One region of the Rhodococcus sp. 077-4 genome, then DNA from elsewhere that is predicted to be linked to it. Evidence: riboswitches for the same ligand, from Rfam matches in the RefSeq annotation. Region 1 holds a riboswitch; each other region holds the start of a gene.
The links. Region 1 has a riboswitch for S-adenosylmethionine ahead of ACNEOT_RS06435 (ABC transporter substrate-binding protein). Riboswitches for the same ligand answer to the same signal wherever they lie in the genome.
Positions count from the first base shown of each region.

Region 2: it holds a riboswitch for S-adenosylmethionine, as region 1 does, so the genes downstream of both, ACNEOT_RS05750 (aminotransferase class V-fold PLP-dependent enzyme) here and ACNEOT_RS06435 (ABC transporter substrate-binding protein) in region 1, are expected to answer to the same signal.
Region 3: it holds a riboswitch for S-adenosylmethionine, as region 1 does, so the genes downstream of both, ACNEOT_RS11615 (bifunctional o-acetylhomoserine/o-acetylserine sulfhydrylase) here and ACNEOT_RS06435 (ABC transporter substrate-binding protein) in region 1, are expected to answer to the same signal.

Region 1 covers NZ_JAJPWC010000001.1:1,314,558-1,322,502, forward strand. Annotated here, with positions in the region: gene ACNEOT_RS06420 (hypothetical protein) at 1-242, shown strand, start outside; gene ACNEOT_RS06425 (hypothetical protein) at 328-843, shown strand; gene ACNEOT_RS06430 (hypothetical protein) at 962-1,270, shown strand; SAM riboswitch class I at 1,327-1,420, shown strand; gene ACNEOT_RS06435 (ABC transporter substrate-binding protein) at 1,593-3,254, shown strand; gene ACNEOT_RS06440 (ABC transporter permease) at 3,259-4,239, shown strand; gene ACNEOT_RS06445 (ABC transporter permease) at 4,232-5,107, shown strand; gene ACNEOT_RS06450 (dipeptide ABC transporter ATP-binding protein) at 5,104-6,702, shown strand; gene ACNEOT_RS06455 (LLM class flavin-dependent oxidoreductase) at 6,695-7,774, shown strand; gene ACNEOT_RS06460 (NtaA/DmoA family FMN-dependent monooxygenase) at 7,777-7,945, shown strand, end outside.
Region 2 covers NZ_JAJPWC010000001.1:1,182,442-1,190,386, reverse strand. Annotated here, with positions in the region: gene ACNEOT_RS05770 (hypothetical protein) at 1-95, shown strand, start outside; gene alc (allantoicase) at 100-1,065, shown strand; gene ACNEOT_RS05760 (YbaK/EbsC family protein) at 1,093-1,566, shown strand; gene ACNEOT_RS05755 (hypothetical protein) at 1,575-2,078, opposite strand; gene ACNEOT_RS05750 (aminotransferase class V-fold PLP-dependent enzyme) at 2,231-3,562, opposite strand; SAM riboswitch class IV at 3,617-3,732, opposite strand; gene ACNEOT_RS05745 (Pls/PosA family non-ribosomal peptide synthetase) at 3,937-7,869, shown strand; gene ACNEOT_RS05740 (M1 family metallopeptidase) at 7,875-7,945, shown strand, end outside.
Region 3 covers NZ_JAJPWC010000002.1:504,698-512,642, reverse strand. Annotated here, with positions in the region: gene ACNEOT_RS11620 (MFS transporter) at 1-901, opposite strand, end outside; SAM riboswitch class IV at 1,254-1,376, shown strand; gene ACNEOT_RS11615 (bifunctional o-acetylhomoserine/o-acetylserine sulfhydrylase) at 1,548-2,897, shown strand; gene metX (homoserine O-acetyltransferase MetX) at 2,894-4,039, shown strand; gene ACNEOT_RS11605 (DUF3017 domain-containing protein) at 4,077-4,394, opposite strand; gene ACNEOT_RS11600 (bifunctional methylenetetrahydrofolate dehydrogenase/methenyltetrahydrofolate cyclohydrolase) at 4,406-5,263, opposite strand; gene ACNEOT_RS11595 (pentapeptide repeat-containing protein) at 5,320-5,928, opposite strand; gene ACNEOT_RS11590 (tRNA (cytidine(34)-2'-O)-methyltransferase) at 5,962-6,426, shown strand; gene ACNEOT_RS11585 (SDR family NAD(P)-dependent oxidoreductase) at 6,505-7,380, shown strand; gene ACNEOT_RS11580 (MerR family transcriptional regulator) at 7,409-7,876, shown strand.

The DNA of each region.
Region 1 (7,945 bases):
ACAACCCGATAGTCGAGCACGGTAGCGGCCACATCCATCCCGCTCCCGACGGGTACGGCTACATTTTCACCTGGACCAATCTGTCCACAGGCGCGTCCGGAACCATCACCGACGCGAGTCCGGACCGCGCTGCTGTCGCGACCGGCGCAGGTCAGGTCGTCGTGCGGGGAGAGTACCGACTCGGCGATCTCGGCCAGGTATTCACCATCCCGAGTATCGGTAGCTTCTACGTTTCGCCCTGAGTAATCGTCGGCGACCAGTAGAAGGTCGAGTCGGCAAAGGACCAGTGCCCGCCTCCATGGACGGTTCTACCGTAATGTCCTGTTCGTGAACAGATCCTGGAGCGTGCGAACCACAGTTGTCGGCTGCGCCCTCGCGGCGGCCCTCCTCGGCGCTCCAGGCGTGGCGTCGGCCCATCACCAGGAATTCACGCCGTTTCCGCACAACATTTCACTCGGGCGGGAGTTGTCCCTGCCGTGCGCCGGCGAGGTGAGTGGCGACGTCTACACTCCGCACAATCGACCAGGTATTGCGGTGGTCACGTTGACCTGGCGGACGTTTTTCAGCAGCGATTGTCCGCTGACCGTATTCGTGAACATGAACAACTTCGACGCACCGTGGGTGGACCCGTACAGCGGTGCCAAGCCGACCGGAGGCACGTGGATGGTTCACCTGAATTCGGCCGTGGTCGGTGCTGCGCCTCCGGAGAGCGGCGAGTGGACGAAGCAGATTCCGATCGACATCGGTTCCGGCAGAGCTGGTTTGACGATCACTACGGATTCCCCGCTCAACACGACGTTACCCGACCCGGCCGGTAACACGGTGCGCTTCACTGTCGCGTGATTGTGTTCGCGCTACCGGCTACTGCAAAAGCGCGTTGCCGATTCAACCTTTGGTGCGACCAGGGCGTCCGCCGAGTGTCCTCTGTTCACAACCGATATCGATCGAGGGGGATGGTGGGATGCCGCACGAAGATGTCGACGAGCCCTTACCGGCCGAGAACGACGGCCCCTTCGTCCTGACTGTCGACGGTGAATTGTTCACGGTGCGCAGACGTCCGGGCGAACCGAACACTATCGACTACACCTGGGAGTCCGGCCCGAATTCTGGGTACGGCTATTCGAGCACGCTCACCGCGGCATTTCCCAGCATTCAGGATCGCGCGAACTGCCCGTCCGTTTTCCCGCCGCTCTCGATCGACGAACATCGCGAGTCGATTCGCGACTTCCTCGGACAGATCAACCCTGATACCGGTTACATGGGTGACTGACTCGAGGCAGCCCGACTTGGCAACCGCGTCCATCCTCTCGTAGTATCGCTTTCGTAGGACCATCCAGAGCGACCGAGAGACCTGGCTCTATGACGTCGCAGCAACCCCCCGCTCGTCGGGTGAGGGTGCTACCGCCGGGAACGATGGAGGAACGCACGTGAATACCCGAGTTGCCGCAGGCTTCGTCAACGGTTCTCGCCGTCTCCATGTGGATCTGTGCCGTCTGAACGGTTCGAACTGTCCTAGCTGACATTTCGTCACTGCTCGTTCTCGACACCTCACCTCATCTGCACGCACTCCTTCCTGGGCACACGTGGCCCGGATGCGGGAGTCGTCGTGCGATCGACCAGATATCGGAGACACCCACGTGTCCACTCGCCCTGCTCTTTTGGCGGCCGGCGTCCTCGCCGCAACCGCCACGTTGCTTGCCGGTTGCGCCGGCGCTGCCACCACCTCGGCGGCCGACGCCGGCCCGCCGCAGCCTGGAGGGACGTTGCGCTACGGCTTGTCCGGCGCTCCGACCTGCTCCGATCCCGCGCAGGCCGGCACCAATCAGACGATCTACGTCACCCGCCAGGTGGTCGATTCGCTCACCGACCAGAACCCGGAGACCGGTGCCATCGAGCCGTGGTTGGCCGAGAGCTGGGACGTCAGTCCCGACGCGAAGTCGTTCACCTTCCACTTGAAGGACGGTGTGACGTTCAGTGACGGCACCGCGCTCGACGCCGCCGCGGTGAAACAGAACTTCGATGCCATCGTAAGCACCGTCGGGCCGGCGAAAGCGCCGCTCGCGGCCAGCTATCTGACCGGGTATCAGGGCACCACGGTTGTCGACCCGGTCACGTTCAGAATCGACTTCGCAGCACCCAATGCACAGTTCCTGCAGGCAAGTTCGACGGCCCAGCTCGGCATTCAAGCCCCCGCAACCTCCGCACAGTCGGCGGAATCGCGGTGCTTGGGTACCAACATCGGATCGGGACCGTTCACGTACGCGGACTACCAGCAGGATCGCTCCGTATCCTTGGCGAAGCGAACCGGATACAGCTGGGGCTCTTCGGCATTCGGCCACGACGGCGAGGCGTACCTCGACCGTATCGAGTTCACCATCGTGCCCGAGTCCGGTGTTCGTACCGGCAGCCTGTCGTCCGATCAGCTCGACGCAGTCAGCGACGCGTTGCCGCAGGACGCGCCACAGATCGAGGCAACCGGTGGCCGAATCCTGACGACGTCGAATCCAGGTGTTCCCTTCGGTATTCAGCCGAACGTCACCCGCGGCGCTCTGCAGGACCCCGCGGTGCGAACCGCTCTGGTGCCTGCGATCAACCGTCAGGAACTCGTCGACACCGTCCTGGGGCCTGATTTCAAGCCGGCCACCGGCACGCTCGCCAGCTCGACTCCCGGGTACGTCGCTCTCGCCGATGTCACCTACGACCCCGATAAATCGAAGTCTCTGCTCGATGCTGCAGGCTGGGTGCCGGGAGCAGACGGGATCCGCGAAAAGGACGGGCAGAAGCTCAGTTTCAAGGTCATGTACTCGGCGGTCTTCGCGGGCAACCAGGCAATTCTGGAACTGACCCAACAGCAGCTGCGTGCGGTGGGCGTCGACCTGCAGCTCGAACTGGTGTCGACGTCCGAGGCGACGGCGCGACAGGGAACCAAGGACTACGACTCGACCTACTACAACAGCACCCGAGCCGACGGGGACATTCTGCGCACGTCGTTTGCAGTGGACGGCCGCAACCTCAATGCTCGCCCGTCGAAATCGGAGCTCGATACTGCTCTGACAGAACAACTGTCGACGACGGACGTCGCAGCGCGAGACAAGATTCTCGACACTGCGCAGCAGCAGATCCTCGACAACGGATTGTGGATTCCCACCGTCGAACTTTCTCAGGCCGTCGGTGTCGGCTCCAAGGTTCAGGATCTGAAGTTCGAGGCATCTGCGCGGCTGCAGTTCTTCGATGCCTGGCTGAGCGGGCAGTAGGGCCATGATCCGCTACCTCGGGCAGCGAGTACTGCAGGCACTGGCAGTGCTGTGGGCTGCGTTCACCATCTCGTTCGTCGTGTTGTTCCTGCTGCCCTCGGACCCGGTCAGTCTTGCCGTTGACTCGGCGGGCTCGGGCACTCCGGTGGACGCTGCGGCCGTCGCCGAACTGCAGGCCCGCTACGGCCTCGATCAGCCGGTGTGGGTGCAGTACTGGCATTCGCTGGTCGGTGCGGTGCAGGGCGATTTCGGATTGTCCATCGCCACCGGCCAACCCGTGACGACGGCAATCCTCGATGCCGTGCCCAGCACCCTCGGTCTGGCCGGGTCGGCATTGGTGCTTGCCGTCGTGTTCGGGACGGCGCTGGCCTACGCCGCGACATACACACAGACGGCGTGGCTGAAGAACCTGCTGTTCGCGCTCCCGCCGCTCGGGGTGGCGGTGCCGACCTTCTGGGTAGGTCTGCTTCTGTTGCAACTGTTTTCGTTCCGCCTGCGTTGGTTCCCGGCATTCGGAGACGCGGGCGTCGCGTCGCTGGTCCTGCCGGCCGTGACGTTGGCCCTGCCGACCGGTGCAGTCATAGCCCAAGTGCTCGCTACCAGCATGACGACGACGTGGAAGCAGCCCTTCGTCGATGTTGCTCGCGCCAAGGGCGTGTCACGTCTCCGCGTGCAGACGCGACACGTTCTGCGCCTGTCGTCCATCCCGGCCTTCACTATCGCCGGAGTACTGGTCGGCACGCTGCTGGCCGGTTCGGTCGTCGTCGAGACGGTCTTCTCGCGCGCCGGGGTGGGGCGGCTCACCCAGACGTCGGTGCTGGCTCAGGACATTCCGGTGGTGCAGGGCATCGTCGTTCTCACTTCGCTCGTCTTCGTCCTGGTCAACCTCGCTGTCGATCTGCTGTATCCGCTGATCGATCCGCGCATCGTGCGTGAGTACAAGCCCGCGAAGGCAAGCGCAGAACCGGAGAAAGCTCATGTCTGACACACTGATTCGTGAACCAGCGGTACAGATCGAGCCGCAGCCGATAGCCGTGCCCCCTCGCCGTCGCCGAGAGGTGCTGAAGCATGTGTGGCTCGGCATCTCCGTGCTCGTGCTGTTGCTGGCTCTCGGGTTCGCGCTGTTCCCGTCCGTTTTCGCGAGCGGCGACCCGCTGGTGGGCGTGCCCGCCGACAAGCTCCAGGCACCGAGTGCGGCGCACTGGTTCGGCACCGACAACATAGGCCGCGACGTCTTCACCCGGGTGGTCCACGGTTCCGGCCTGTCGCTGACGGCAACGCTGTTGGCGGTGGGCATCGCGTTGGTGGTCGGATCGGTGATCGGGCTGGTTTCGGGTGCCGTCGGCGGGATTCTCGACGCGGCACTGATGCGCATCGTCGATGTGCTGCTGTCGATTCCGACGTTGCTGCTCTCGCTGGCCTTGGTCACCGCCCTCGGCTTCGGCACCGTCAATGTGGCGATCGCCGTCGGAGTCACCTTGATCGCCAACTTCGCGAGAGTGATGCGTTCGGAGGTGCTACGGGTGCGCCGCTCGCTGTACGTGGAAGCTGCATACGCATCGGGAGTGCGGCGGCTCGACGTCTTCCGCAAACACATACTCAGAAACTCCTACGGCCCGGTGATCGCCCTTGCCGCAGTCGAGTTCGGTATGGCAGTGCTGTACGTGTCGTCGTTGAGCTTCCTCGGCTTCGGTGCTGCCCCGCCGACCCCGGAATGGGGATCGCTGATTTCCGAAGGCCGTAACTTCCTGGCCACCGCATGGTGGATGACCACGTTGCCTGGATTGGTGATCGTGGCAGTTGTGCTGTCCGCGCACCGCCTCGGCCACGCACTCGAGAGGCGATCGCAATGAGTCCCATTCTCGAGGTCGAGAATTTGCAGGTGAACTACGGCGATACGGCCGCTGTCGCAGGCATCGGATTCACCGTCGATCGCGGTGAGGTGGTTGCCGTGGTCGGTGAGTCCGGCTCCGGGAAGTCGACCACCGCGCATGCCGTCATGGGTCTGCTCTCGGGCACCGGCCGCATCGTGGGCGGATCGGTGACATTCGACGGGCAGCGGCTCGATACCGCCTCGGACAAGACGTTGAACCGGTTGCGCGGCCGTCACATCGGGCTCGTCCCGCAGGATCCGACCACCTCGCTGAACCCGGTGGTCCGTGTCGGCGATCAGGTTGCCGAGGTGCTGCGAGTACACGGCCTCGCAGATCGCCGCTCCGCGAAGATCGAAGCCATTCGCATCCTCACCGAGGCAGGTCTGGACAACCCTGAAGTTCGGGCGCGCCAGTACCCGCAGGACCTGTCCGGCGGGCAGAGGCAGCGCGTGCTGATCGGAATCGCTCTCGCGTGCCGCCCGGAACTGGTGATCGCGGACGAACCGACCAGCGCCCTCGACGTCACCGTGCAGCGCCGTATTCTCGACCACCTCGATGCCAGGATCGCCGAGACGGGTGCCGCAGTTCTGCTGATCACCCACGATCTCGGAGTCGCAGCCGACCGCGCCGATCGCCTGATCGTCATGAGCGGTGGCGAGATCGTCGAAACAGGCTCCACAGCCGACGTTCTGGCAAACCCCACGCATCCCTACACCCGCAAGCTTCTGGCGGCGGCACCCTCGTTGAACACCGCAATCCGACCCTCGCGCACCACACCCGCGGAACCCATTCTGACGGTAGGGGAGGTCTCCAAGAGATTCACGATCGGACGCGGAGTGCACCTCGATGCCGTCAGGGACGCCACGGTCACGGTCGAACGCGGTCGGACGCTCTCGCTGGTCGGCGAATCGGGTTCGGGCAAATCCACGTTGGCGCGCATAGCAATCGGCCTCGAGACGCCGTCGTCCGGTTCGGTGGTGTTCGACGGAGTGGACATCACCGGTCTACGAGGTAAGGCCAAGCGCGAACTACGTCGACGGGTGCAGATCGTCTATCAGAACCCGTACGCCTCGCTGAATCCGAAATTACGCGTCGGCGAGATCGTGCGAGAACCACTGGACGCGTTCAAGATCGGTAGTTCGCGAGAGCGCTCCGAGCGTGCCCGTGCACTGCTGGACCAGGTTGCGCTGAGCAGTGACTACCTTGCCCGACGGCCTGCCGAACTGTCCGGTGGGCAGCGTCAACGCGTCGCCATTGCCCGTGCGTTGGCGTTGGCACCGGACCTGGTGGTTCTCGACGAACCGGTCTCGGCCCTGGATGTGTCGGTGCAGGCGCAGATCCTGACTCTGCTCGACGACCTGCAATCCGAACTGGGTCTGAGCTATCTGTTCATTTCGCACGACTTGGCCGTCGTCCGGCAGATCAGCGACACCGTGGCCGTCATGCAGTCCGGCGTCATCGTCGAATACGGCGACACTGCAGCACTATTCGACAATCCACAGCAGGACTACACCCGCGAGCTGCTCGGGGCCATTCCCGGACGTGCGCACGAGAAAGCGAGTATCAATGTCTGACGGGCAGTTCGTCGTCGCAATCGATCTCCGAGGCACCGGCGCCCATCCTCAGGCGTGGCGTCGTCCGGATTCCCGCGCGGAAGAGGTGTTCACAGCAGGGTTCTGGATCGACCAGCTGCAGGCAGCGGACCGCGCCGGCATCGATCTGGCTTTCCTGGGCGATTCGTTCGCCACTCGAACCCTCGAGGCCGCAGCCATCGCCGCCAGGGCGGCTGCACTCACCGAACACATCGGCCTGGTTCCCACGATCACCGTCACCCACACCGAGCCGTTCCACATCTCGAAGCAGATCGCCAGCCTCGATTTCGCGTCCTACGGTCGAGCGGGTTGGCACGTGGAGGTGACCCCGGGCGCGGGTCAAGCGGCCCTGTTCGGGCGAAAGGCCGAGCAGGACAACGTCAGTCTGTGGCACGAGGCGGACGAGGCAGTCGAGGTCGTCACCCGACTGTGGGACAGCTGGGAGGACGACGCCGAGATCCGCGACGCGGCCACCGGACGGTTCATCGACCGAGACAAGCTGCACTACATCGACTTCGAGGGCGAGAACTTCTCGGTGAAGGGCCCGTCGATCACCCCGCGATCCCCGCAAGGGCAACCCCTGGTGTCGGTGCGAGCGGATTCGCCGGAATCGAACGCAGTCGCGGCAACACGAGCGGACATCATCCGAATCGCCGCGGCAACAGTGGAGGACGCGACACACACGGCAGCCCGTATTCGACGGGCCATCGTCGCCGCCGGACGGGATCCGGCGCAGGTGTTCGTACTCCTCGATATTGAAACCCTCGTATCGGGCACGGCGGCAGCCGAACTCGCGCAACTCGACAAGTGGGCCGGCGAGGCCCGTGTACCCGAATCGGTGCAGTACGTCGGTGACGCGACGGGGCTGAACCTGTTGCTCGGATCCATCGAGGCCGCGGGTCTCGATGGGGTCACCCTCGTCCCGCTCGCTCTTCCGTCGGGACTCCAGGCGCTCCCGGCCACCGATGCACGCACGGGCACCACGTTGCGGGAGCGGCTCGGTCTTGCTCGCCCCATCAGTCGCTACGCAGCAGTCGAAAGGAACAACCGGTGACGATCTCCACGCGGACCAAGAAGCAGATTCACCTCGGTGCCCATTTTCCGGGCGTCAACAACACCACCGTGTGGGCGGATCCGGAATCGAAGAGCCAGATCGAATTCGACTCGTTCGTGCACCTCGCCGAGTCAGCCGAGCGTGGTCTGTTCGACTTCTTCTTCCTCGCGG
Region 2 (7,945 bases), 130 kb from region 1:
ACATCCTGATCGGCGCACTGCTGATGGGTGCGGCGGCTGTGCGTCGTCGGTCCGCGCACAACCGGCTGAGCCCACGCGAAACCAGTAAAGTGTGATTTCATGACCGCCACTTTCCCTCTGCCACTACCCGATCTCGCCGTCCGCACTCTCGGAGGCGCAGTCGTGTGGGCGAACGACGAGACGTTCGCGGAGAAGGAAAACCTCGTCAGGCCGGGCAAAGCCGACTATTCGACGGCAACGTTCGGGCACAAGGGCCAGATCTACGACGGCTGGGAGACCCGGCGCCGACGCGAGGCCGGCTACGACGAGGCGATCGTGCGTCTCGGAGCACCAGGGGTCGTGTCGGCTGTCGTCGTCGACACCGCGTGGTTCACCGGAAACTATCCGCCGGAGATCTCGATCGAGGCCGCCGAGGTGGACGGATTTCCGTCCCCGGAGGAACTGCACGCCCAGACCGAGTGGACCACCATCGTTCCGCGCAGCCCGGTCAACGGTGACAGTGAGAACAGGTTCACTGTTGCCTCCGATGCGCGGTGGACGCACGTGAAGCTCTCGATCTATCCCGACGGCGGCGTGGCGCGGTTGCGAGTACTCGGCCGCGGAAAGCCGGACCCCAAGTTCCTCGCTGCCGGCCCGGTCGACCTGGCTGCGCTCGAGAACGGCGCGTACGTCTCGGCGTGCTCCAACATGTTCTACAGCTCCCCCAACAACCTGCTCTTCCCCGGACCCCCGCGGTCGATGGGCGAGGGCTGGGAGACCTCGCGTCGCCGCAACGACGCGAACGACTGGGTTCAGGTGCAGCTCGCCGGCACCGGGCACATCTCTCTCGCCGAACTCGACACCACCTGCTTCCTCGGAAACGCGCCCGGTGCTGCATCGCTGCGCGGACGGCTGGGCGACGGCGAATGGATCGAACTGCTACCGCGTACGACGCTGCAGCCCGACACCCGTCATCGCTTCGTGCTCACCCACGACACCCCGGTGTCGGAGGTTCGGATGGACATCTTCCCCGACGGTGGCATGGCGCGATTGAGACTGTTCGGTGATCTCGACGCATCTGCGTAAACGGTCGCGTGGCAATAGGGTTGGTGCATGACCCGGCTACTTCATCCGAATGCAGCCCATGTTGCCGACACTTTGATTTCTCGCGGCCATCACGGTGTCGTGGTCAGCAGCCCGGAGGGCACGCACACCGCCGCCGATGCCGCCGCTGCTCTCGGCGTGGGTGTGGGCGCGATCGTCAAGTCGATGGTGTTTCTGCTCGACGACGAGCCGGTGCTGCTACTGGTGTCGGGAGCTCACAACGTCCATCTCGCGCACACGGGTGAGCGCCTCGGTGGCACGTTGACACGCGCCGATCTCGACACGGCGAAGCATGCCACCGGCCAGCCGATCGGTGGCATAGCCCCGGTCGGCCATCCCACCAACCTGGACACGTTCGTCGACCAGGATCTGGCTGCCCACGCCGAGGTGTGGGCGGCGGCGGGTCACGTCAACACGATCTTCCGTTCGACGTTCACCGAGTTGGTCCGCATCACTGCAGGTCTGGCGATCGACGTCACCTGACCGAGTGCTCAGGACGCGAGTGTCGGGGCGATCTGCGGTGCGCCGAGTATCGCGTCGACGGTGTCGACGTCGAACCGCGTGCCGCGCGATCCCAAGAGCGGCAGCACTCCGGAGCCGATGAAGATCGCCTGTCGATCGGCATCGTCGTGGACCTGCAACGTCACACCGTCCGCCACGTCGGCGGCGGTGACGTCGGAGATCAGACTGGCCAATCCCGACGGCGTACCGATGTAGCGGATGGACGACGGGTTGGCGGGCGCATTCAGCCCCGCGAACTCTCGGCGTGCCGTGCGCGCGTCGGCAGCGATGTGGATTTCCAGATCGAGAAACACCGCAACGCTCTCGGCCGACTCACCGCGCTCGACCGCTTCGGCCCGCAGACGAGCCCGTTGCTGCTGAGCTTCTCGCAGGTCGGAGGCCTGGATTCGGATGATGTTCACATCCGCTGCGACGGTCAGTTCGGTCCAGACGCTGTCGAATTCGACGGCAACGCGGGTGAAGTTGTGCGACATGAGTGGTCCTGGTTCTAGAAGTCGGTGAACGCATTCGGTCGGAGTGGAGCCGAACTCGAACACGACCCGGACGCAGTGCGGCACAGATCCACGTATCTGTTGCACCAGTGGCGGTTACCCGTCCACACGACACTCACGGTCATGTCGCCATGCTAACTGTCTGCGGAGGTGCACGGGGATCCAACCCCGGCGGCCCCATCCACCAGCTCGGGGAACGGTCGCGGGTCGGGCACCGGATTCCACCAGCCCGCATCCTCTGCGTAGTGCCAGTTCGGCCCCGCTTCGACCAGGCCGGCGAGGGCATCGACGAGCCGGTCCACATCGGCCGAGGAGCTGCCGAGTCCGATGCTGGCGCGAACCGCGCCGGCCGTATGCCCCAGCCTGCCCAGCAGCGGATGTGCGCAGAACTTTCCGTCACGCACACCGATTCCGTGTTCGGCCGAGAGGTACGCGGCGACCTCACCGGGGTCGCGTCCGGCGACGGTGAAGGTGACGATGCCGACACTGTCGGGGGCGTCGGCCCACACCTGCAACTGCTCGACGCCGTCCAGGGCCGCCAGTCCGTCGCGCAATCGAGCAGACAGTTCGCGCTCGTGGGCTTGTAGTTCGTCGTCGTCGAAGCCCGCGATGGCCTCGCAGGCTGCGGCGAGTGCGGCGACCCCGAGCACGTTGGGTGTACCCGCCTCGTGCCGCTGCGGTGCCGGAGCCCAGTCGGTGTGGTCGATGCTCACGCTGCGCACCGCGCCGCCGCCGGCCAGGTGCGGCTCACCGAGGTCGAGCCAATCACGCTTTCCCACAAGCACTCCCGCGCCGAACGGGGCGTACAGCTTGTGGCCGGAGAACGCGAGGTAGTCCACACCGAGTGCGTCGATGTCGACCCGGCGGTGCGGCACCAGTTGCGCACCGTCCACCGCGATGCGCGCGCCGTGTCGATGCGCAAGCGCTGCGAGTTCGGCGATGGGCAGGACCTCGCCGGTGACGTTCGATGCACCCGTGATCGCCAGTAGCGCAGCGGGTTTCGCGGCAAGCTCCGCGTCGAGCCGAGTGATGGTTTCGGCCAGGGTCGACGCAGCCACCACCACTCGTCGATCACGCCACGGGAGCAGATTCGCGTGATGTTCGATATCGAGCACGACGGTCTCGCCCGGCACGCAGGCGGCGAGCAGGTTGAGCGAGTCGGTGGTGTTGCGAGTGAACACCACCACCGAATCTACTTGTGCACCAACGAAATCGGCCACGGTCACGCGAGCCTTCTCGTACGCCGCCGTCGAGACCCGCGAGGCGTAGCCGGCACCGCGATGCACGCTCGAGTAGAACGGCAGCAGCTCCGCGATCCGGTCGGTCACCGCAACCAGAGCCGGCGCGCTCGCGGCGTAGTCGAAGTTGGCGTAGGTGCACGTGCCGCCCTGCACCAGCGGTACCTGGAGATCCGTGCCCGAAACAGGGGCAAAAGGAGCACAGGGGCGGGAAAGTACAGATGTCATGACAGATCAAGCCCTCACGTTCGAGGGACCCGCAACCGAAGGAATTCGTGAACGAGTCCGCGCTTGCCGCACCGGTTCTCCGGCAACAGCCTGGTCGTCACCCGGAGCACCCCACCGCGGAGGAGGGTTGCCGACCAGCTAGCCGGGGCTTGATGCTGGTACTCGTGACCGTGGAGAAGACACTCGCAAACTCTCTGTGGGTTTGTCAAGCCGAGACTTGCTCCTCGACACCAGTAAGATTCCCGCGATGGGAAGGCGCGTCCGTTCACCTTCCGGCCAACCGAACATGAGATAACCAACGACGCTGCGGCTCCCCTGCCACGGTTCCAGATGCGCTCCACCGCCCCACGAACACGAAGGACACCCGGTTGTCTGTGCACGAATCCGATAGCCATTCCGCAACCCGAGATCCCGAGGTCACGGCAGCGCCCGCACCGTACCTTCGCTCGTCTCTCGCCCCACCCCCGCGGACGCTGATCGACGTTCTGCGCGCGACTGCCCACAGCTTTCCCGACGCTCCCGCGATCGATGACGGCACCGTCTCGGTCAGTTACTCGGAATTGTTGGACGACATCGCCGAGGGTGCTCAGTGGCTCGCCAATGCCGGTGTCCGGCGCGGCGATCGCGTCGGCATCCGCATGCCGTCGGGTTCCTTCTCGCTCTACGTCGCCATCCTGTCCATCCTGAACGTCGGAGCTGCGTACGTACCGGTGGACGCCGACGATCCGGAAGAGCGGGCCGAGTTGGTCTTCGGCGAGGCCAAGGTGACGGCCATCGTCACTGCGGGCGGAATCGCGGCCGGTACAGCTCCCAAACAGGAAGTTCCTCGGTACGACGCCGAACCGCCAACCCCCGAGGACGACGCGTGGGTCATCTTCACCTCGGGCTCCACCGGCACCCCCAAGGGCGTCGCCGTGAGTCATCGCAACGCGGCGGCGTTCGTCGACGCCGAGGCGCGCATGTTCCTGCAGAAGGATCCCCTCGGACCGGGTGACCGTGTGCTCGCCGGCCTATCGGTGGCGTTCGACGCGTCGTGCGAGGAGATGTGGCTGGCGTGGCGCCACGGTGCGTGTCTCGTACCCGCTCCGCGGTCGTTGGTGCGGTCCGGTTTCGACCTGGGTCCATGGCTCGTCTCGCGGGACATCAGTGTGGTCTCGACGGTGCCGACGCTGGCGTCGCTGTGGCCCGCGGTCGCTCTGGAAGCGGTGCGGCTGTTAATTTTCGGCGGCGAAGCCTGCCCGCCGGAACTGGCCGAGCGATTGGCCGTCGAGGGCCGTGAGGTCTGGAACACGTACGGCCCCACCGAGGCGACGGTCGTCGCGTGCGCGGCGATCATGGACGGCAAGGGACCGGTCCGCATCGGTCTCCCCCTCGACGGGTGGGACCTTGCCGTGGTCGACGGCTCCGGCACTCCGGTTCAGATCGGCGAGGTCGGTGAATTGGTCATCGGCGGCGTCGGACTCGCGCGGTATCTCGATCCGGCCAAGGACGCCGAAAAGTACGCGCCCATGGCCTCTCTCGGCTGGGAGCGGGCGTATCGCAGTGGCGATCTGGTCAAACTCGAGCTCGAAGGCCTGCTGTTTCAGGGCCGTGCCGACGATCAGGTAAAACTCGGCGGTCGCCGCATCGAGCTCGGCGAGATAGACAATGCGCTGCAAGCACTTCCGGGTGTCGGTGGTGCGGCGGCAGCCATCCGCAAGACAGCGGCCGGAAACTCGGTGCTCGTCGGGTATCTCGCCAGCACCAACCCGAATTTCGATCTCGAGGCGGCGCGCGAGTTGCTGGCCGAGCAGTTGCCCGCGGCACTGGTGCCGAGGCTCGCTCTCGTGGACGAGATGCCGACGCGCACCTCGGGCAAGGTCGATCGCAATGCATTGCCGTGGCCCCTGCCCGGCATGTCGGGAGCGTCCTCGCTCGGTGGCACGGCGGGGTGGGTGGCCGAACTGTGGACCAACATCCTCGGCGCGCAGGTCTCGGACGAGAACGCCGATTTCTTCGCCAACGGCGGCGGTTCACTGTCGGCCGCGCAATTGGTGACGGCGTTGCGCGAGCGGTTCCCCGAGATCACCGTCGCGCAGCTCTACGACCACCCGCGGCTGGGGTCACTGGCGCAGTATCTCGACGATCTGAAGCCCGTCGTCGAGGCCGTTCCGCGTGAGGTCGCCCCGACGTCACGCTCCGCGCAGTGGGCGCAGATCCTGGCGACGATTCCGTTGACCACCCTCACCGGATTGCAGTGGGTCACCTGGCTCGGGCTGCTGTTCAACGTCATGTCGTGGTTCGGCGACGTGTCGTGGGCTCCGACGCTGTCGTGGTGGTGGATTCTCGTCGCCTTCCTTCTCTTCATCACTCCGGTCGGCCGCATGGCGATCTCGGTGGTCGGCTCACGCATCCTGTTGGCAGGTCTGAAGCCCGGGGCGTACAAACGCGGCGGCAGCATGCACATAAGACTGTGGGCAGCAACGAGATTGACCGATGCCAGTGGCGCCTCGAACCTCTCGGGCGCACCGTGGATGGTCTACTACGCGCGCGCACTGGGTGCCAAGATCGGCAAAGGCGTCGACCTGCACACCCTGCCGCCGGTCACCGGCATGCTCGAGATGGGTGACGGCTGTTCCATCGAACCCGAGGTCGACCTGTCCGGGCATTGGATCGACGGCGACCTCGTCTACATCGGCGGCGTCGAGATCGGTGCCGGTGCCACCGTCGGCGCACGCTCGACGTTGTTGCCCGGCACCAAGGTCGGCAAGAACGCCGTCGTCACCGCAGGCTCTGCCGTCGTCGGACGGGTGAAGGCCGGTCAGATGTGGTCCGGCTCGCCGGCCCAGAAGGTCGGCAAGGCCGATCATCCGTGGCCGGCAGAGACGCCGCCGCGTGCCACCAAGTGGGTGTTCGCGTACGGCGTCGCGTCGCTGTTCCTGTCCGGAATGGCCCTGTTCTCGATCGGTGTCAGCCTGGTGCTGATGGGGTGGTGGATTCACACCGCGGACTCCGTGCTCGACGCCTTCGAGCGCGGCCTGGTGATGTTGCCCGTCGCAACGTTGGTGTCGTTGGCGGTGTTCGCGTTGATCACCGTCGTCGCGGTGCGGTTGCTCAGCATCGGACTCGTCGGCGGGTACCACCCGGTCCGCAGCCGCATCGGCTGGCAGGTGTGGGCCACCGAGAGGCTGATGGACTCCGCGCGAACATTCCTGTTCCCGCTCTACGCGTCTCTGCTGACCCCGCATTGGCTTCGACTCCTCGGTGCGAAGATCGGCAAGGACGTCGAGGCGTCGACGGTTCTGATGATTCCCAAGTTCACCACCGTCGCCGACGGCGCGTTCCTCGCCGACGACACCATGGTCGCCAGTTACGAACTCGGCGGCGGCTGGATGCATCTGGGCGACGCCAAGGTGGGCAAGCGGGCGTTCCTCGGCAACTCCGGCATGACCGGACCAGGGCGGACCGTCCCGAAGAACGGTCTGGTCGCCGTGTTGTCGGCCACTCCGGACAAGGCGAAGTCCGGCTCGTCGTGGCTCGGCAGCCCGCCGGTGCGACTGCGTCGGGCCGCCGGTAGTGCGGACTCCTCGCGCACGTTCAACCCGTCACGCAAGCTGAAGATCGCCCGCTCGCTCGTCGAGACGTGCCGGTTGATTCCCGTCGTCGTCACGTTCGGTATCGGTCTGGCCGTGTTGTTCGGGCTCACCGCCATCGCCGACGCCGTCGGATATTGGCTGGCCGCGTTGCTCAGTGGTCTCGTGTTGCTGGTCGCCGGTTTCGTGGCGGCTGCGGTCTCAGCGGCAGCGAAGTGGTTGTGGGTGGGCCGGATCGGCAAGACCGATCATCCGCTGTGGAGTTCGTTCGTGTGGCGCAACGAGGTGGCCGACACGTTCGTCGAAACCGTCGCCGCGCCCTGGTTCGCGCGCGCCGCCGAGGGCACTGCGGTGCTGAACATGTGGTTGCGGTGGCTGGGAGCGGATATCGGCCGCGGGGTCTGGTGCGAGACGTACTGGCTTCCCGAGGCCGATCTGGTGACATTGGCCGACGGCGCGACCGTGAACCGAGGGTGCGTTGTGCAGACGCACCTGTTCCATGATCGGATCATGTCCATGGACACGGTCGATCTCGGTGCAGGCGCAACATTGGGACCACACTGTGTCGCGCTACCGGCGTCGGGGATCGGTGACGGCGCAACGGTGGGGCCTGCATCTCTGGTGATGCGCGGCGATACGGTTCCCGCGCATACTCGTTGGCAGGGCAATCCGATCGCGCCGTGGGCCAAGGGTGATCCCTTTCCGCGGATTCGCGACGACCGAAACGAGGGGTGAGCGTCGTGGCAGACAGGCTCGTGGCCCCCGTGTTCGACGTCGACTCCAGTGACAATCCGATCGACACGTATCTCCC
Region 3 (7,945 bases), on a different contig from region 1:
CCGACGAACCGGACGCGCCGATCAGGAAGACCAGGAGCAGCGCGGTCACCGGATTGTGTGCCGCTACGACGAACACCGCCAGGAATACCGCGGTGGCGGCCAGCCCGACAAAGGTGCCCTTGAGCTGGTATCGATCGGCGAGCCAGCCGCCCGCGTAGTTTCCGGCGACCATTCCGAGTCCGTAGATCATCAGGGCGACAGGAACGAATGCGCGGGCAAGACCGGCAACGTCGGTCAGCGTCGATGCGATGTAGGTGTACACCGCGAACATGCCGCCGAATCCGACGATGCCCACGAACAGGGTCATCCACACCTGGCCCCGGCGCAGCGCACCCAGCTCGGTGATCGGACTGGTGGTCGGCATCGCGTCGAGACGCGGCATCCACAAAACGAGCGCGGTGACGGTCAGTGCCCCGATGACTGCGACGAGCGTGAAGGCGCTGCGCCAGCCCAGCGCCTGGCCGATCCAGGTTGCCACCGGGACGCCGACGACGTTGGCCACCGAAAGTCCCATCATGACCATCGCGACGGCTTTGGCTCGCTTGCCCGGCTCGGCCAGGTGGGCGGCCACCAGAGCAGCCACACCGAAGTACGCGCCGTGCGGCAGCCCTGCCACGAATCGAGAGGCCACCAGCTCGTTGAAACTGGGCGCGAACACGGTGCCGAGGTTTCCGAGGGTGAAGGCCACCATCAGCGCCAGCAGCAGCATTCTGCGGGGAACGCGGGCGGCCAGGGCCGCGATGGTCGGCGCGCCGACGACGACACCGAGCGCGTATGCGGAGATCATGTGGCCGGCCGAGGGCTCGGAGATCCCCATCGTCGTCGCGATGTCCGGCAACAGACCCATCGACGCGAATTCCGTGGTGCCGATCCCGAAGCCGCCGATCGACAGGGCCAGCATCGCGAGCTTGCGGCGGGTCGAGTGCGGTCGATGACTGACACTCAGACCACTCGACACCTTGCCGCGCACAGCGCTGACACGGGAAAGAGCGGAATCGGTGACAGTCACAGCGGAACAACTTTCGTGTGGATCGGGGATGTGAACAAGGAGAACGGCGGCTCGGCGAATCGATTCAGCAGAGACCGACCGAGTAGAAGAACAGCCGACCGAATCATTGTCTTCCCCCTGGCAACTTCTTTTCGAGTCGCGGCACGGTGATTGTCCTCACCCGAGCATCTGCTCGAGCTGCCCCGAACTCCGAGCGTGTGCCCTTGTTCCGGTGGAGTGCCGTCACCCGCTAAGATCTTCGCCAGGTCATGAGTGCCAGCATCGAGCCCCGGCTTGCTGGCCGGCAACCCTCCAACCGCGGTGGGGTGCCCCGGGTGAACGACCAGGCCGATCCGGCACGCGAGTGCCGGATCGACAAGCGCGGGTCCGCAGGAAGCGGACCCACTGAACCTTCGGTCCCCAGGGGCCGAAGCCTGTCAGGAGGTTCTCTCATGTGTTGCTGTACCGATACGCCCCGTAGCGCTCGACTTCTCGAGCTTCATTCGACATTCGATTCGTCTCAGACAGACTCGTCTCAGAAAACGGAGTATCACCAGCCATGACCGATTCCACCCCTGACGTCGTCGACGCCACCGGAGCACCCACCCAGGATCCGTTCACCGATCCCGCCGCCGACTGGAGCTTCGAGACCAAGCAGATCCACTCGGGCCAGACCCCGGACGGTGTCACCAAGGCTCGTGCGTTGCCGATCTACCAGACCACCTCGTACACGTTCGACAACACCGACCACGCCGCCGCACTGTTCGGACTCGCGGAGCCGGGCAACATCTACACCCGCATCATCAACCCCACGCAGGACGTGGTCGAGCAGCGCATCGCTGCCCTCGAAGGTGGCGTCGCAGCTCTGCTGGTGTCGTCCGGTCAGGCCGCCGAGACGTTCGCGATTCTCAACCTCGCGGAGGCAGGCGATCACATCGTCTCGAGCCCGCGGCTCTACGGCGGTACGTACAACCTGTTCCACTACACGCTCCCCAAGCTGGGCATCACCGTCTCGTTCGTCGACGATCCCGATGACCTCGAGCAGTGGCGCGCAGCGATCACGCCGTCGACCAAGGCGTTCTACGGCGAGTCGATCTCCAATCCGAAGAACGACATTCTCGATATCCCGGGCATCTCGGCGGTGGCACACGAGAACGGCATTCCGTTGATCGTGGACAACACCGTGGCAACGCCGTACCTGCTTCAGCCGTTGAAGCACGGTGCCGACATCGTGGTGCACTCGGCGACGAAGTATCTCGGTGGACACGGAACGGCCATCGCCGGCGTCATCGTCGACGGTGGCACGTTCGACTGGACGCAGGGCCGTCACCCCAACTTCACCACCGCAGACCCGAGTTACCACGGCGTCGTCTTCGCCGATCTCGGTGCACCCGCGTTCGCACTGAAGGCACGCGTGCAGCTCTTGCGTGACATCGGCGCAGCGGTCTCCCCATTCAACGCCTTCCTCATCAGCCAGGGTCTCGAGACGTTGAGCCTGCGGATCGAGCGGCACGTGTCGAACGCACAGAAGGTCGCCGCCTTCCTCGCCGGTCGAGACGACGTCGTCTCGATCAACTACGCGGGACTCGAATCGTCCCCGTGGTACCAGCGCGGGCAGGAATTGTTGCCGAAGGGTCAGGGCGCAATCATCGCGTTCGAGTTGCAGGGTGGTGTCGATGCCGGCAAGAAGTTCGTCAACGCACTCACGCTGCACAGCCACGTCGCTAACATCGGAGACGTGCGTTCACTCGTCATCCACCCCGCGTCCACCACGCATTCCCAGCTGACTCCGGAGGAGCAGTTGGCATCGGGCGTGACCCCCGGCCTGGTTCGCTTGGCCGTGGGTATCGAAGGGATCGACGACATCATCGCCGATCTCGAGGTCGGCTTCAGCGCGGCGGCGTCTTGAGTCACAGCTGCGACGCAGGCGTTCGTCCGGAGGCGGTTCTTCCGCCTCCGGACGGGCGGTTGGGCTTCATCGACATCGGTGCTCTCGATCTCGAAAACGGCTCTCGGATTTCCCAGGTCACGGTGGCGGTGCAGCGGTGGGGCGAACTTGCCACCGACCGCAGCAACGTCGTTCTCGTCGAGCATGCCCTGACCGGGGACTCACATGTGTCCGGTCCGCCGGATGCCGATCATGCTCTGCCCGGTTGGTGGAACGGCATGGTCGGGCCCGGTCGCCCCATCGACACCGACGAGTGGTGCGTCGTGGCGACCAACGTGCTCGGCGGCTGCGGTGGCACCACCGGCCCGAGCAGTGTCTCGCCCGACGGCACCCCCTACGGATCTCGCTTCCCGGACATCTCGATCCGAGATCAGGTCGCTGCCGAAGTTGCCGTTGCCGACGCATTGGGCATCGAGCGGTTCGCGGCAGTCGTCGGTGGCTCGATGGGCGGAATGCGCACCCTCGAATGGATCGTCGGCTACCCCGATCGAGTGGCGGCCGCTTTGATCCTTGCGGTCGGTGCGAGGGCGACAGCCGACCAGATCGGCACCCAGACAACGCAAATCGCGGCGATCAAGGCCGATCCAGGCTGGCTCGGCGGCAACTACCACGGCACCGGCACTTCGCCTTCGGCCGGACTCGGCATTGCGCGCCGCATCGCGCATCTGACGTACCGGACCGAAAGTGAACTCGACATTCGGTTCGGTAACTCACCGCAGAACGACGAGGATCCATGGGCGGGTGGCAGATACTCCGCACAGAGCTACCTCGAGCATCAGGCCGCGAAGCTGGTCAATCGATTCGATGCGGCCACGTATGTTCTTCTCAGCGAGGCCATGAACCGTCACGATGTCGGCCGTGGGCGCGGCGGGGTAGCCGAAGCACTTGCGACCGCCACGGTTCCGACCATCGTCGGCGGTGTCGATTCCGACCGCCTGTATCCGCTTCGACTGCAGAAAGAGATCGCTCGCGAACTCCCTCAGTGCCGCGGACTCGAAGTGATCCAGTCGCGTGACGGACACGACGGCTTTCTCACCGAGGCCGATTCGGTGGCGAAACTGCTGGCCGAGACGATGGAGCTTGCCCGCCTCGGACGGCGCTGACACGGCATCTGTTCGGACCGGGCTCTGTTGCTCGAGGTCAGTCGGTTCCCAGCGGATCGATCGACAGCGACAGAAAAACTATCGCTCCACCGACGCAGCCCAGCGCCAGCACGTCGAACACGCGACTGCGCACTTGCAGTGTGCCGACTCGTGATTCGGGGAGGCACAGTCTCAGCAGTGCCGCCAGCAGCGCCGCGCATCCGAAGATGAACGCGCCGCGCCGCCAGCGATCGGCCAGCACCAGGACGAGCGCGGCAAGGACGACGACGGACACCGCGACGATCGGCAGGTTACGCGCCACTGCTGCGCGAAATCCCGGTTCGGGCTCGCCCCGCGCATCCTCTGCGGCGTTCACGTCGAGTCCGCTCAGCTCTCGGCGGCGACGCGCTCGGCGCGCTCGACCACGTTGGTGAGCAAGAATGCTCGCGTCAGCGGTCCGACGCCCCCGGGGTTGGGCGAGAGGAAACCGGCCACCTCGGCGACGCCGTCGGCAACGTCGCCGCGGAGTCCGTCCTCGGTGCGAGTCACCCCGACATCGAGCACAGCGGCACCCGGCTTGACCATGTCTGCGGTGATCAACCCCGGAACTCCGGCGGCGGCGATGACGATGTCCGCACGGGAGACCTCGGCGGCAAGATCACGAGTTCCGGTGTGGCACAACGTGACCGTCGAGTTCTCGGAACGCCGTGTGAGCAGTAGACCCATGGGCCTTCCGACCGTCACTCCGCGGCCGATCACCACCGCGTGTGCGCCGTCGAGAGCAACGTCGTAGCGGCGCAGCAGGTGGACGATGCCACGGGGAGTACACGGCAGCGCCGCTTCCTTGCCCAGCACGAGACGGCCGAGGTTGATCGGATGCAGTCCGTCGGCGTCCTTGTCCGGATCGATGCGCTCGAGTGCGGCGTTCTCGTCGAGATGCTTCGGGAGCGGCAGCTGAACAATGTATCCGGTGCAGTCGGGGTTGGTATTGAGCTCGTCGATGACGGCTTCGAGATCCGCCTGGGTGATATCGGCAGGCAGATCACGCCGAATGGAGGTGATGCCGACCTTGGCGCAGTCGTTGTGCTTGCCACGAACGTACGCCGCCGACCCCGGGTCGTCTCCCACGAGTACGGTCGCCAGACCTGGGGTGATGCCCTTCTCCCGCAGCGTTGCCACGCGGGCGGTGAGATCGACGAATATCTCGTCACGGGTCGCTTTGCCATCGAGAATCGTTGCAGTCACCCGGTCATTGTTCCAGGTTCGGCGTCAGCGGCGGCGCGCCGGTCCGATCGCCGCGGTCAGCCCTCGACGACGAGACCGTGCGCTCCCGCGTACGCAACTGCCTGCATCAGCTCGATCTTCGCGTTGCGCACGCTCGCGCTGACCCACAGCGACGCGTCGGCGACGGCTCCGCGCAGATCCGCCTCGTCGAACTTCGCGTCGACGGTGCGGGCACCCACGAAGTCGACAGACCGCAAGGTTGCCTTGCGCAGATCGGCAGAAACCAAGTTCGCTTCCCGCATCCGGCATCCCGAGAGATCGACGCCTCGCAGGTCTGCGTTGCCCAGAGACGCCAGGGTGAAGTCCACCTCGTCGTAGGTCGCGGGACGCATGCGAGTGTCGACGAACATCGATCCCATCATCGTCGAGTGTCGAAACGTGCTGTGCTGCAGGTTTGTTCGAGTGAAAGTGCACGAGCGAAAGGCCGAGTTCGTGTGGACCGATTCGGTCAGGTCGGTGCCGGTGAAGTCGCATTCGGTGAACACCACCGAGTCGGTTCGTACGCCGCTCATGTCCGCGTCACGGAAGGTGCACCGAACGAACTGTCGGCCGGTCCACTCCTGCCCGTCCAGTCGCGTGTCGGAAAAATCCTCACCGATGATCTGTTCGTCGTCCACCTGCTCCATACTTCCCCGGTCCGTGGTGGCAGAGTGAACCGGGTGTTTCGACTCATGTTCTTCGAGCCCCGCATTCCACAGAACACCGGCAACGCGATTCGCCTCGTTGCCGGAACCGGCTGCGAACTGCATCTGGTGGGTCCGCTCGGCTTCGACATGTCCGAGCCGAAACTCAAGCGGGCCGGGTTGGATTACCACGATCTGGCGTCGGTCACCGTGCACGAGGACCTGCCGTCGGCCTGGTCCGCACTGAACCCGACGCGGGTGTTCGCATACACCGCCCACGCGACGCGGTCCTACGCCGACGTCGCCTACGAACCCGGAGACGTCCTTCTGTTCGGACCGGAACCCACGGGGCTGCCCGACGACGTTCTGGACGACCCACACGTGACCGACCGACTGCGCATACCGATGATCCCGGGCCGGCGGTCCCTCAACCTGGCGAACGCAGCCGCAGTGACGATGTACGAGGCATGGCGGCAACACGGCTATCAGGGCAGCGTCTGAGATAGGGCAGCGTCTGAGATAAGGCAGCGTCTGGAGACACTTGCCTTCGAGCGCGCTCGAACCCATAGCGTGCGTTTCATGACTCAGGCACCGACTTCACACCGCAATTGGCTCGTCACCGGCGCATCCTCCGGATTGGGGCGCGCATTGACCGAGGCCGCTTTGGCAGCGGGCGACACCGTGGTTGCGGCGATGCGTCGACCCGAACGCATCGGCGATCTGCTCTCCCATTACCCCGAATCGATTCTGCCCATCGCCTTCGACGTTCGCGACACCGAATCCGCACCTGCCGTGGTCGACGCGGCGATCGACCGATTCGGACGAGTCGACGTACTCGTCAACAACGGTGGCGTTGGACAGATCGGTTCCGCCGAGGAAGTCGACGACGCCCGGCTGCGCGACATGCTCGAACAACACGTCGTCGGCCCCGCTGCCCTGACCCGAGCCGTGCTGCCGGGAATGCGCGCGCGGAGCGCCGGAACGATCGTGCAGATGAGCAGTCAGGGTGGCCGCATCTCGTTCCCAGGAGTCGGCTCGTACTCGGCGGGCAAGTTTGCTCTCGAAGGCTGGTCGGAGGCACTGGCCGGAGAGGTCGCACCGTTCGGCATCCGAGTTCTGATCGTGGAGCCGAGCCGTTTTCGGACCGGCTTCAACAGCGCCGATGTGCTCCAACGTGCCACGCCCGTGGAGGTGTACGCCGACCTTCTCGGCGATTTCAGAGCGAACATGATCGCCGCCGATGGCAGGCAGGAAGGCGATCCGCACCGAGCGGCTCTCATCATCCGCGGACTGGTCGAAGCCGAAACCGCTCCCCTACGCATACCGCTCGGACGCGAGGCCGTTCGACGGTTACGCGAGTCGTACCGCCGCGAACTGGCTTCACTCGAGACCCACGCCGACCTGGCCGCCGGCGCGGACTTCCCGGGCGTACCCCAATCCGTCCGACCGGTCTGAGCCGCCGGCCCGACTATCTTCGATACCCATGGCAACGAGGGACTTGATGAACAGGGCACTGGCAGCCGTGGCGGACTCGGACGCACCGTTGACCGTCGAGCTGGTGCACGAACTGATCGAACCCGATGCGCTCTCCGGCTCCCTCGGCATCGCCGAGGTTGCCGAACTCCTCGACCTCTCCGCGCACACCCTGCGGTACTACGAACGGTGCGGGCTGATCGAGGTTGCGCGCGACGGACTCGACCACCGACAGTACGACGACGCGGCTGTGCGCAGGCTCGTGTTCCTCACCCGGATGCGGTTGTCGGGTATGCCGATGCGCGACTTGCAGCACTACGTCGAATTGGTCGACGACGGAGAACACACCGTTCCGGAACGACTCGACATGCTCATGGCGCATCGAGACACCGTCCGACGACGTATCCGAGAATTGCAACTCTCTCTCGTGGCAACCGAATACAAGATCGCCACGTACGGAGGAGCCACCGGTCCGTGAGTTTTCGAAGTCAGGTCCTCGACCGTCGACGGAGGCGTAGACATCCCCAGTGATGACGGCGAGTGGTCA